3 regions of the Streptomyces sp. NPDC001135 genome follow, and region 2 is predicted to be linked to each of the others. Evidence: riboswitches for the same ligand, from Rfam matches in the RefSeq annotation. Region 2 holds a riboswitch; each other region holds the start of a gene.
The links. A riboswitch is a leader RNA that binds a small molecule or an ion and turns the genes downstream of it on or off. The one in region 2 is predicted to bind S-adenosylmethionine.

Region 1 (4,249 bases), on a different contig from region 2:
TGGCTCAGCCGGATCTGGTCCGGCCAGCACACCTCCCTCGACAACCGCGCGGGCCAGCAACTCGGCACCCAGGTGGCCGACTTCGTGGCGGGTCGGCTCTGACCGCACCGCCACGCTGCAACCATGCACATGGTAGGGCTGAGAAGCCAGTGGTCCCGGCGCATCGGGTACCACTGGCTCGGGCCATGCTCAGAGGGCGGCCATCCTCCGCGCCGAGGGCCCGCAGCTGCTCGCCGGCAGGCAGGATGTCTGCCCGCAGGAAGTCCTGGCTTCCTGTCCCCGCGACGCACTGACTGAATGACTGTCGCGGTCGGGCCCACCGGGTCGCCCCAGGTCGCTGAGCGCGGGCCCGTCACTGTCGACGGACCCGCAGCCGGGGGCCTCGCTCGAGTCCCCGTGGGTACCTCCACACCGTGGGCCTGCAGGAGGTTCGAACCGCCGATCGGATCGCCCGACCAGTCGGTCAGACGCCATGATCGTCGTCTCGGTCGACTACCGGCTCGGCGCTTTCGGCTGTCTGCGTTCCCCGGGGATCCCCGAAGGCAACCTCGGCGTCTCCGACCAGCTGGCGGCGCAAACGCCACACCCAAGCCCTGCTCTGCCTCGGCAGACGACGAGCCGGACCGTAATCGCCCTCCAAATCCATCAGTACCGGCTTTCCCAGCCGTCGACCGATGTCCCGCAGGAAACGGCAGAAGAGATCGAGTCGCTCCTGGCCCTGGAGCTCCCGCAGATCTACATCGAAGTCGATCTCTCGACCGACGTCCCCGGCCTGTGCGCGGCCGGCGACACCGCGACCCGCGGGCTGATCTGCGGCGGCTTCACCGTAGGCGGCAGCCACGACGCCGCGTGGGCGGCGTCCTCGGGGAGCTGGGCCGGCCGGGGCGCCGCCGAGTTCGCCACCCGGCGGGTCCGTCCGGGCCGTGGGCTGCGGGCGGCCGTGGGGACGGCCGGCCTCCGCCCGACCGGTGCCGTGAACGTAGGTCACGGCGAGGTCGTCGCCGCCGTCCAGCGCGAGGTCCTGCCGTACGACCGCACCTCCCTGCGGCACACCGACCGTCTCGAGCCGGCTCTGCGGTCGCTGCACGGGACGCGGTCCGCGGTCCGCGAAGGGCCGGGGGCGAGCGGTGAGGAACTCCTCCGGGCCAGGGAAGCGGCCGCGATGGCGGCCCACGGCCGCTGGACGTACCACGCGGCACTGCAGCGCACCGAATCGCGCGGCATGCACTAGCGGGCCGACCGGCCGACGCAGGATCCGGCCCGGCACTGTCGGCTGCTCAACGGTGGGCTCGACGAGGTCCGGAGCCGGCGTCGCGGGCGCTGGTCACGAGCGGAGGGCGAGCCGCGTGATCGGGATCGCCGAGCCGGACCGCTGCATCGCCTGCGACCGGTGCATCGAGGTGTGCCCGACGCGCGTCTTCGATCGCGGCCGACGGCGTTCCGTTGATCGCGCGACAGGACAGCTGCCAGACCTGCTTCCAGTGCGAGGCGTACTGCCCGACCGACGCGCTGTTCGTCGCCCCGCTGGTGACCGCCGTCGCTCCGGGCTCGCGCTTCCGTGAGGTGACACAGCTCGAGGAATCCGGTCTGCTCGGCGGGTACCGGCGTGAACTCGGCCGGGGCAGGGGAAAGGCGCTCGGTGCCCGCACCGCGGTCGGACCGGAGTATCCGGACTGACCGGCCTGGGCCGGCACAGGTTCAATACCCAGACTCCTTACCGCCGGCCGTTCACCTGGTGGACCGGCGTTGACAAAAGTTCGGGCCGTTGCCTTAACTACTGCCCAGAACGGTCATGAGCGTCAGCGACAAGCCCTGGCTTGCTGACCGGCAACCCTCCCGCCGCGGTGGGGTGCCCCAGGTGACGACCCGGCCGATGAAGTTTCGGTAAGCGCGAGGCCCCAGGGCCGGAACAGTGACGGTGACGCCATGTACGCAGCTCCCAGGACGGCCGCCCGCCGCTCCCCGGGCTGCGTACCGTCGTACGCGAACCTGCTCGTCGCTGATCGTGCCGTCGATCTGCTCCGCGTGAGCAGCGCACTGTGTACCGCACCGGGCCGCGCCCGCTGTCGGGGCTGACACCTCCCCGCAGCCCCCGCACGTCCTGACCCACACCGCGCTCGCGGTGTGCCCCCTTGCCCTCCCCGCCCCCGGTACCTAGCCGTCGTGTGCCCCGCCGCATGCTGCCGTGCTTCCGGGGTGTGTGCCCACCCCAGCCGGAGCCCACCATGAGTGAACCCCCTGGTGCCACCGTCACGCTCGCCGAGGCGCCGACCATCGACGAACCGTCAAAAGCTCTCACGGCCCAGCGGGTTCTTCCGCTGCGGCGGCCAGGCCGCTGGATCCTCACCGCGGTCGTGCTGGTCCTGGTCGCCCAGTTCGCGCACGGACTGGTCACCAACCCCTTCTACCAGTGGGACCGCTGGAGCTACTGGTTCCTGCGCCCCACCATCCTCGACGGCCTGCTGATCACCCTCGAAGTCACCGCCTACAGTGCGGTGCTGGGCCTTGTCGGCGGCATCGTGCTCGCACTGGGCCGGCTCTCGAAGAGCCCGGTGCTGCGCGCGGTCAGCTGGACCTACGTCTGGGCGCTGCGCTCCATCCCGCTCATCGTGGTGCTGATCTTCCTCTACAACTTCAGCGCCCTGTACAAGACGTTGAGCGTCGGCATCCCCTTCGGCCCGGCCTTCTTCTCCTTCGACGAGTCGAGACTCGCCACCGACATGGCCGTCGCCGTCGTCGGCCTCAGCCTCAACGAGGCCGCCTACGCGGCCGAGGTGGTACGCGGCGGCATCCTCTCCGTCGACCAGGGCCAGCACGAGGCGGCCGCCGCGCTCGGCCTGCCGAAGGGCTACCAGTTCCGGAGGATCGTCTTCCCGCAGGCGCTGCGCACGATCATCCCGAACTACGTCAACCAGCTCATCGGCCTGATCAAGGGCACCTCGCTGGTCTTCTACGTCTCCCTGCTCGACCTGTTCGGCTCCGCGCAGACCATGGGCGCCACCTACCCCGGCGACATCGTGCCGCTGCTGCTGGTCGTCACCGTCTGGTACCTGATCCTGACCAGCATCGTGTCCGTCATCCAGTTCTACGTCGAGCGGTACTACGCCCGCGGTGCCACCCGCAGCCTGCCGCCGACGCCGCTGCAGAAACTCCGCACCGGTCTTTCCGACCTGCGGGCCCGTATACGCCGGGAGGCCGCCGTATGACCGCCGAGACGCTCGAAGCCCTGGCGGACGTCGAGGCCGCCACCGTCGAGGTCCACGACGTGCACAAGTGGTACGGCACCCACCGGGTACTGGACGGCGTCGACCTGACCGTCCGCCCCGGCGAGGTCACCGTCATCCTGGGCCCCTCCGGCTCCGGCAAGTCCACCCTGCTGCGCGTCATCAACCACCTGGAGAAGCCCGAGATCGGGTACGTCAGTATCAACGGCGAGCTGGTCGGCGTGAAGCGGCAGGGCGACCGGCTCAAGGAGCTCAGCGAGCGGGCCATCCTCACCCAGCGCGGCCGGATCGGCTTCGTCTTCCAGAACTTCAATCTCTTCCCGCATCTGACCGTGCGGGACAACGTGGCCGCCGCCCCGGTCGCGACCGGGCAGCTCACCAAGCCCGAAGCTCGGGAACTGGCCCGCGAGTTGCTCGTCCGGGTCGGTCTCGCGGACAAGACCGGCGCCTACCCGCGCCAGCTCTCCGGCGGCCAGCAGCAGCGCGTCGCCATCGCCCGCGCCCTCGCGCTGCGCCCCGGCGTCATCCTCTTCGACGAGCCCACCTCCGCCCTCGATCCCGAACTGGTCGGTGAAGTCCTCGCCGTCATCAAGGACCTGGCGAGCAGCGGCACCACCCTCGTCATCGTCACCCACGAGATCGGCTTCGCCCGCGAGATCGCCGACCGGGTCGTCTTCATCGACGGCGGCAAGGTCATCGAGCAGGGCCCGCCCTCCGAGGTCCTCGACAAGCCGCGGCACGAGCGGACCCGGGACTTCCTCAGCAAGGTCCTCTGATCCGCCGCATCCCCCAGACCTCCCCCCCACGCCACCCTCATCACCTTCAGCGACAAGGAACGGCCATGCCCACCCACTTCTCCCGACGCAGCCTGATGCGCGGCATCACCGCGGCGACCGCCGTCGCCTCCCTGGCCACCGGGCTCGCCGCCTGCGGTGGCAACAGCGACGCGGCCACCACCACCGAAGCCGCCAAGTCCGGCGAGGTCGTCATCGGACGTGTCTCCAACGGCGCCGCCACCCAGACCA
Region 2 (4,249 bases):
GCACACCCACACCGAGTCCGCGTCCGCGCCGATGGCCGACAGCCCCGAGACCAGTCCGCCGCCGCCCCGCCTGGCGTGCAGCGAGCCGTGCTCGTCCACCGTGTACGAAACCGGGCCGCGATTGGACGCGACCAGTACCTCAGCACCCTGCGTGGAAGCCATGGTCCTCAACCTAGCCCGGCCCGGAAACGCTCAAACGTACGGCTACGCCCCGTGACGCGGCCGTATACGAACCCCGGCCACATCCGGCCTCAGGCCACCTTGCGTTCGGGGTACTCCGCGATCTCCACCATCGGTGGCCGTTCCTCGGTGTCCACCGAGTAGGTGCGCGGTTCGAAGCCGTCCTCGCCCCGCTCGAACTGGGTCAGCGACGGCCGGATCAGATGCCCCCGGGCCAGCCGGAGCTGGGCCGTGCGGTAGATCGCCGCCGCCATCCGGCCCAGCGCCTGCCCGTCCTGGTGCCGGTGTTTGCGGACCCCGACATCGACCTGGGCCAGCGCGTCCAGACCCACCAGGTGCAGCGCGTCCACCAGCATGCCCAGCTCCACGCCGTAGCCGACGGGGAACGGCAGCTGCTCCAGGAGCGAGCGGCGGGCCGCGTACTCCCCGCCGAGCGGCTGCACGAAACCGGCCAGCTGCGGCCAGTGCATGTTCAGCAGGGGGCGGGCCATCAGCTCGGTGACCCGGCCGCCCTGCCCGGCGGACCCGGCGAGCGGACGGTCGTACATCGCCTTGACCAGGTCCACGTCCGGCTCGGTGAGCAGCGGGCCGACGATCCCGGAGACGAAGTCGGAGGAGAACTCCTTCAGGTCGGCGTCGATGAAACAGAGGATGTCCCCGCCGGTCACCAGCAGGGAGCGCCACAGCACTTCACCCTTTCCGGGGACGGCGGGGACGCGGGGCAGGATCTCGTCGCGGTGAACGACCCGGGCGCCCGCGGCGGCGGCGACCTCGGAGGTGCGGTCGGTGGAGCCGGAGTCGACGACGACGATCTCGTCGACGAGCGGCACCTGCTCCACGAGGTCGTGACGGATGACCGCGACGATGTCGCCGACCGTCTCCTCCTCGTTGAGGGCGGGCAGGACGACGCTGATCGTCTGGCCCGTGCGCTGTTTGGCGGACAGGATCCGGTGGAGAGGGCGATCGGTCACGGACCAGGAGCGGGTGGCCAGCCAGCGCTCGACTTCTTCCAGCACGGTCTGCGACTCCTCACTGTTCGTGACCACACGGGTGAGCCGTGTGATCCATCTCGCGCTTTGGACGACTATCTCAACTGTCCTGGCCGTCGGTTACAGTCTTGAACAACGCCGGTGACCATCGCATGTCGGGGGTCGTTCCGCGTTCAATGAGTTCAACAACTGCATACCGCTCATCCAGAGGGGCAGAGGGACACGGCCCGATGAAGCCCCGGCAACCCTCCAGCCGGTTTCTCGTTCTCCAGCGAGGCTCCCGGCTAGGGAAGGTGCCAAATCCGTCTCACGGCGAGGTGCGTCGTGAGGAAGATGAGGAGAAAGGGCCTCGCCTCCATGGCTGTGCAGACAGTTGCAAGCACCAGCAGTTCCACCGTCGACCTCGGTCCCGCCGCGGCCCTGAGCTGTCGCGAGTGCGGTCACCGCGTCCCGCTCGGCCCGGTGTTCGCCTGCGAGGAGTGTTTCGGCCCGCTGGAGATCGCCTACGACTTCTCCGGCTACGACACCGAAGAGCTGCGCCGCCGTATCGAGGCCGGCCCCGCGAACATCTGGCGTTACGCGCCGCTGCTGCCCGTCCCGGCCGATGTGGCCGGCAAGCCGAACCTGAACCCGGGCTGGACCGAGCTCGTCAAGGCCGACAACCTCGCCGCCGAACTCGGCGTCACCGGCGGCCTGTTCGTCAAGGACGACTCCGGCAACCCGACCCACTCCTTCAAGGACCGCGTCGTCGCCCAGGCCCTGGAGGCCGCCCGCGCCTTCGGCTTCACCACGCTCTCCTGCTCCTCCACCGGCAACCTGGCCGGTGCCGTCGGCGCCGCCGCGGCCCGGGCCGGGTTCCGCTCCTGCGTGTTCATCCCGCACGACCTGGAGCAGGGCAAGGTCGTCATGGCCGCGGTCTACGGCGGCGAGCTGGTGGGCATCGAGGGCAACTACGACGACGTGAACCGCTTCTGCTCCGAGCTGATCGGCGACCCGGCCGGCGAGGGCTGGGGTTTCGTCAACGTCAACCTGCGGCCGTACTACGCGGAGGGCTCCAAGACCCTCGCGTACGAGATCTGCGAGCAGCTCGGCTGGCGGCTGCCCGACCAGATCGTCGTCCCGATCGCCTCCGGCTCCCAGCTCACGAAGATCGACAAGGGTCTGCAGGAGCTGATCAAGCTCGGTCTGGTCGAGGACAGGCCGTACAGGATCTTCGGCGCGCAGGCCGAGGGCTGCTCCCCGGTGTCGACCGCCTTCAAGGCCGGCCACGACGTCGTACGGCCCCAGAAGCCGAACACCATCGCCAAGTCCCTCGCCATCGGCAACCCGGCCGACGGCCCCTACGTCCTGGACATCGCCCGGCGCACCGGCGGTGCCGTGGAGGACGTCACGGACGAGGAAGTCGTCGACGCGATCAAGCTGCTGGCCCGCACCGAGGGCATCTTCGCGGAGACGGCGGGCGGTGTGACCGTCGGCGTCACCCGCAAGCTGCTCAAGGACGGCCTCCTGGATCCGGCGAAGACCACGGTCGTCCTCAACACCGGTGACGGCCTGAAGACCCTCGACGCGGTGGCCGGGACCGGCCTCACCGCCACCATCCGCCCCAACCTGGACTCTTTCCGAGAGGCTGGCCTCGCATGAGCGTGACCGTTCGCATCCCCACCATCCTGCGCACCTACACCGGCGGGCAGGCCGAGGTCGCCGCCGAGGGGGCGACCCTCGCCGAGGTCATCGAGGACCTGGAGAAGAACCACACCGGGATCGCCGCCCGTGTCCTGGACGACCAGGGCAAGCTGCGCCGGTTCGTGAACGTCTACGTCAACGACGACGACGTCCGCTTCGAGCGGGGCCTTGAGACCGCCACCCCGGACGGGGCCGGTGTCTCCATCATTCCGGCGGTCGCCGGCGGCTGATCGTTACCTTGGGTAACTTCAGTTACCGATTGTTCATGGAATTGCCTCCTCCGTGAGAGAAGCGGAGGGGGCAATTCTGCGTGATTGAGCGCGGTACAGTTGGGGAACCTGGGCACGGCCTCCGGGTCGTAAGCCCTGGATTTCATGCCGCGCACCCCGCAAGAAGCAGCCAAAGTGCGGGGGTTTTATGCGGCTTTTGTAACCTTTACGGGGCCCGACTTGCCCCGAAGTCAGGTGAATTCTCACCACATTTCGGACCGTTCACGTCCAGAATTCTCGTCCGATTGACCTGTTGCAGACGGCAGTTGGACAGATACATTCAGCCGCGGTCGACGCGTTCCGGCGCACGCCCCCGACCAATGGGGGGTGAGGTCTGACCCGGATCCGCGAAGTGTGGATCTGTGCAAGGGCCAGTAATAGGGGAGTTAGGCATGGCTCAGGGCACCGTCAAGTGGTTCAACGCGGAGAAGGGGTACGGCTTCATCGCGGTCGACGGTGGTGCGGACGTCTTCGTCCACTACAGCGCCATTCAGATGGACGGCTACCGCACCCTGGAAGAGGGCCAGCGGGTGGAGTTCGAGATCTCGCAGGGCCAGAAGGGCCCGCAGGCCGACATGGTCCGCCTCAGCGCCTGAACGTCTTTCGCACGAAGGGCCCGCACCTCGCACAGGGTGCGGGCCCTTCGCCGTGTCCGGACTGCCCCCCTTCGCCCCGGGCCGATCCCGCCGAGCCGCTTGCTCCCGCCCGCCACCCGACCACCACCCCTCAACGAACCCGCTTCGCGGGTGCGCCTTGCACTCGGGCATGCCGAGTGCTAATCATTGGCGTTAGCACTCTGAAGGTGAGAGTGACAAAGAAGGACCGGGTCGGTGAGGCCCGCAGGCCAAGTGGGGCAAGGAACCACGCGGCCGGCGAGCCGTCCGTCGCGGGCGCGGGCGCGGTCCGAAGGAATCACCCCCAGTCCTGGAGGGACCACTTCACATGGCCAAGATCATCGCGTTCGACGAGGAGGCGCGGCGCGGCCTCGAGCGCGGCATGAACCAGCTCGCGGACGCCGTCAAGGTGACGCTCGGCCCCAAGGGCCGCAACGTCGTCCTCGAGAAGAAGTGGGGCGCCCCCACGATCACCAACGATGGTGTCTCCATCGCCAAGGAGATCGAGCTCGAG
Region 3 (4,249 bases), on a different contig from region 2:
TCGTCACCAAGCGGATCTGCCTCGGCCTGCAGCGCCGCGACCGCGACAAGGTGCTGCACGGCCGCGAGACCGGCATCATCAAGCGCCTGCCGCACGGTGAGTTCATCGAGGTGCACGAGCCGCTCAGCCAGGAGCAGCTGCACACCCTCACGGCCCACCACCAGTACGAGCCGGCCGAGATCGGCCCGACGGTCGACGAGAACGGTGTCGAGCGCAAGGTCAAGGCCTCGGAGAAGCTCCGGGTGAAGCTGTCCAACGCCTACTACGGCGACGACAACCAGATCCCGAAGCCGACCGTCGAGGAGTACAAGGAGATCACGAGCGGCCACGGCCACCACTGATCCCCGCGTCGCCACGCCACACCGAGGGGCCCCGTCCGGGTTGCGGACGGGGCCCTTCGCCGTGCCCGCGGCTGGATAGGGTGGGAACACACTGTTCTTACGACACCAGGAGCGGCTGATGAGCGCTGTGACCCCCGCTGGAGGCGACACCGCGGCGGGCCGTTCCTGGCCCGCGGTACTGAACGCCCTGCTGGAGGGCCGCGACCAGAGCGCGGACGCCACGGCATGGGCCATGGACCGGATCATGCGCGGAGAGGCGACGGACGCGCAGATCGCGGGCTTCGCCGTGGCGCTGCGTGCCAAGGGCGAGACGGTCGAGGAGATCAGCGGGCTCGTGCGCGCGATGTACGAGCACGCGAACGTGATCGAGGTGCCGGGACCGGCCGTCGACATCGTCGGCACGGGCGGTGACGGTGCCAAGACGGTGAACATCTCCACGATGTCGTCGATCGTCGTCGCCGGCACCGGGGCGAAGGTCGTCAAGCACGGCAACCGGGCCGCGTCCTCGGCGTCGGGTGCCTCGGACGTGCTGGAGAAGCTGGGCGTCAATCTGAACCTCCCGCTGGAACGGGTCCCGCAGGTCGCCGAAGAGGCCGGCATCACCTTCTGCTTCGCGGTGAAGTTCCACCCGGCGCTGCGCCATGTGGCCGCGGCACGCGGCCAGTTGGGCATCCGCACGACCTTCAACGTGCTCGGCCCGCTGACCAACCCCGCGAAGGTGCGGTCCCAGGCCGTCGGCGTGGCGGACCCCCGGATGGCGCCCATCGTGGCCGGTGTCCTCGCCGAGCGCGGCAACTCCTCCCTGGTCTTCCGCGGCGACGACGGTCTGGACGAGCTGACCACGACCGCCACCTCACGGGTGTGGGTGGTCCGGGACGGCAAGGTCGCCGAGGAGTCCTTCGACCCGAGGGACGTCGGCCTCGGCCTCGTCCCCGTGGAGGCCCTGCGCGGCGCGGACGCGTCGTACAACGCGGAGGTCGCTCGCCGGCTGCTCGACGGTGAGACGGGGGCCGTGCGGGACGCGGTGCTGCTGAACTCGGCGGCGGCGCTCGTCGCGCTGCGGCCGACGGACGCGCCGCTGGCCGAGCAGCTGCGGGCCGGGATGGACCGGGCGGCGGAGTCGATCGACTCCGGTGCGGCGAAGCGGACACTGGATCGCTGGGTGGCGGCCAGCAACGCCTGAGACACGCAGGGTGCGGTCCCGCGATGCGGACACGGGTTGCGGGACCGCGATCACTTCACGTACGTTCCTGAGCAGGTCATGAGTGACAGTCATGAGGCCCCGGCCGACTGTCCGGCAACCCTCCGTCCGTGGCGGGGTGCCCCGGGTGAGGACCAGGCCGTAGGCAGCGAGGTCTACGGCAAGCGCGGACCCCTCGCACGCTTGGAGAAGTGTGGGGCCAGGGGTCCTGGTCGTCCGAGGGAGTCTTCCGTGAGCAAGCGAATGCGATAGGGCCGCCGAGCCCCGCCTCCGCACACCCTTTTTCTCTTCTTCGTACGCCCCGGGGCGTACGTTCCTCACGGGAGTTCCCCATGTCCGTCTTCACCGCTGCCGCCGACCAGTCCGTTTGTGCGCCTCTGCCCGTTCTGGGCAGGGATGTCACCGTCCCGCTCGTCACCGGTGGCGAGGTCACCTACGCGGCCCTCGACTACGCGGCCAGCGCCCCCGCCCTCCAGCGCGTCTGGGACGACGTGGCGGCCTACGCCCCCTACTACGGCAGCGTCCACCGGGGCGCCGGCTACCTCTCCCAGCTCTCCACCGACCTGTTCGAGAACGCCCGCAGGACGGTCTCGGAGTTCCTGGACTGCCGGACCGACGACCAGCTGATCTTCACCCGGTCCACCACCGACTCCCTGAACCTGCTGGCCCGTGCCCTCCCCGCCGACTGCCAGGTCTTCGTCTTCGAGACCGAGCACCACGCCTCCCTGCTGCCCTGGCAGGACGCGAAGGTCACCTGCCTCGACGCCCCGCGCACCCCGCGGCAGGCCGTCGAGACCCTGGAGCGCGCCCTCGCCGACCGCACCGTGTCCGTTGAAGGGGGCTACGGCCCGGCCCTGGTCTGTGTCACCGGCGCCTCCAACGTCACCGGTGAGCTGTGGCCGGTCCGCGAACTGGCGGCGGCGGCGCACGCGCACGGCGCCCGCATCGTCCTGGACGCCGCCCAACTGGCCCCGCACCACCCCGTGTCCGTCCGCGACCTGGACGTCGACTGGATCGCCTTCTCGGGTCACAAGCTGTACGCCCCCTTCGGCTCCGGTGTCCTGGCCGGCCGCGCCGACTGGCTGCGTGCGGCAGAGCCGTACCTCGCGGGCGGCGGTGCCAGCCGCAAGGTGACCCGGCGTCAGGACGGCGGTGTGGACGTGGAGTGGCACGAGAGCGCCGCGCGGCATGAAGCGGGGTCGCCCAACGTGATCGGCGCCTACTCCATCGCATCGGCCTGCAAGGCGCTCACCGAGGCCGGCTGGGACACCCTGGTCGCCCGCGAACAGCACCTGATCGCCCGGGTCCGCGCGGGCCTCGCCGAGATCCCGCAGGTGAAGGTGTTGTCCCTCTTCGGCGACGACGCCCCGCGCGTCGGCGTCATCTCCTTCGTCGTCGAGGGCTGGAACAGCTCCCACTTCGCCGCGGCGCTCTCCGCCGAGTACGGCATCGGCGTCCGCGACGGCCTCTTCTGCGCCCACCCCCTGGTGCGCACCCTCCTCGGCGGCGACCCCCAGACCCAGGGCGAATGCGGCGCCCCCGAGGCCGCCCCGGGCGAGAAGTCCCTCAACGCCATCCGTGTCAGCTTCGGCGCGGGCACCCCCGACGAACACGTCGAGCGCTTCGTCACCGCGGTCAGGGAACTGGTGACCGAGGGCGCGAAGTGGACGTACCGGACAGAGGACGGCCGCTGCGTCCCGGCGGTCTGAGCCGGAGCGCGGCCTGATCGGTAGGTGACCCCGCCGCGCGGGCCGGCGCCGGCGGTCAGTGGCGGCCCGTCCGCGCGGGCACCCGCTGCTGAGTGGCCGGTGCGGCGGAGATGTCCGCGGCGGCCGGTCTCCGCACCCGCCCCGGCCGGCGCGACTGCGACCGGCCGGGAGGACGGAGAGGGCCGGCGGCGGCACGCCGATGCCGCAGGAGGAGCGCGCGTTCCCCGCCGTCGGCGGAGCCGGCTCGTCCGCCGCCCTGCGCCGCCGGCGCGACGGCACGCCGTCGGCGGCCTCGGCGTCCCGGACGGCCTCTGCCGCGCGCTGCCCGGGACGGGCCGTCGCCCACGCCGGCACCTCCGACGACGTCCCGCACCCCGGCGCGGGACCGTCCTGCCCGGCGGCGAGGCGCTCGTTTCCTCCGGCGGCGCGGACGCGGGCGGACCGCGCGGGCGGGGCGCCGATGGCAGCACTCGGTGGACCGCCACCCGCGTACCGGGCGTACCCGGGGGATCCGACAACGCGGCAGTTGTGCGTGCCAGACCCTGCGACGCCGGGATGATCCAAACGACAGGGCCTAGTTGTCCAGGCCGATCGAGAACGCGGCCTCCAGGTCGTGCTGGGAGTACGTGCGGAACGCGACGTGCGTGTCGGTGGCCTCCACGCCGGGGATCTTGCTGATCCGGCCGGGGATGACCTCGGCCAGGTCCTCGTGCCGGCCGACCCGGACCATGGCGATCAGGTCGTAGGTGCCGGTGACCGAGAAGACCTCGCTGACGCTCTCCAGCGCGGCGATCTGTTCCGCGATCTCGGGGATCCGGTCCACGCTGGTCTTGATGAGGACGATCGCGGTGATCACGGCTGGTTCTCTCCCTCGGGTGCCGGAGCTGGGGCGGACCTCACTCTAGCTGTACGGCCGTAGCGCACCCATGCGTAGCCGAAGCCCAGACCGAAGCCGACCAGGTGGGCCAGATACGCCACCCCGGGGCCGTTGGAGGCCT

Region 1: it holds a riboswitch for S-adenosylmethionine, as region 2 does, so the genes downstream of both, ACWC94_RS07255 (amino acid ABC transporter permease) here and thrC (threonine synthase) in region 2, are expected to answer to the same signal.
Region 3: it holds a riboswitch for S-adenosylmethionine, as region 2 does, so the genes downstream of both, ACWC94_RS13485 (aminotransferase class V-fold PLP-dependent enzyme) here and thrC (threonine synthase) in region 2, are expected to answer to the same signal.

What each region holds. Positions count from the first base shown of each region.
Region 1 covers NZ_JBSFKD010000004.1:47,151-51,399, forward strand. The annotation lists gene ACWC94_RS07235 (vanadium-dependent haloperoxidase) at 1-102, shown strand, start outside; gene ACWC94_RS07240 (hypothetical protein) at 473-1,231, shown strand; partial or broken gene ACWC94_RS07245 (hypothetical protein) at 1,347-1,394, shown strand; gene ACWC94_RS07250 (hypothetical protein) at 1,444-1,677, shown strand; SAM riboswitch class IV at 1,789-1,897, shown strand; gene ACWC94_RS07255 (amino acid ABC transporter permease) at 2,226-3,206, shown strand; gene ACWC94_RS07260 (amino acid ABC transporter ATP-binding protein) at 3,203-4,000, shown strand; gene ACWC94_RS07265 (transporter substrate-binding domain-containing protein) at 4,066-4,249, shown strand, end outside.
Region 2 covers NZ_JBSFKD010000001.1:142,256-146,504, forward strand. The annotation lists gene ACWC94_RS00800 (alpha,alpha-trehalose-phosphate synthase (UDP-forming)) at 1-162, opposite strand, end outside; gene ACWC94_RS00805 (glucosyl-3-phosphoglycerate synthase) at 252-1,196, opposite strand; SAM riboswitch class I at 1,367-1,509, shown strand; gene thrC (threonine synthase) at 1,527-2,810, shown strand; gene ACWC94_RS00815 (MoaD/ThiS family protein) at 2,807-3,082, shown strand; gene ACWC94_RS00820 (cold-shock protein) at 3,514-3,717, shown strand; gene groL (chaperonin GroEL) at 4,064-4,249, shown strand, end outside.
Region 3 covers NZ_JBSFKD010000008.1:236,371-240,619, reverse strand. The annotation lists gene qcrB (cytochrome bc1 complex cytochrome b subunit) at 1-341, shown strand, start outside; gene trpD (anthranilate phosphoribosyltransferase) at 460-1,524, shown strand; SAM riboswitch class IV at 1,599-1,715, shown strand; gene ACWC94_RS13485 (aminotransferase class V-fold PLP-dependent enzyme) at 1,875-3,251, shown strand; gene ACWC94_RS13480 (Lrp/AsnC family transcriptional regulator) at 3,826-4,107, opposite strand; gene ACWC94_RS13475 (rhomboid family intramembrane serine protease) at 4,104-4,249, opposite strand, start outside.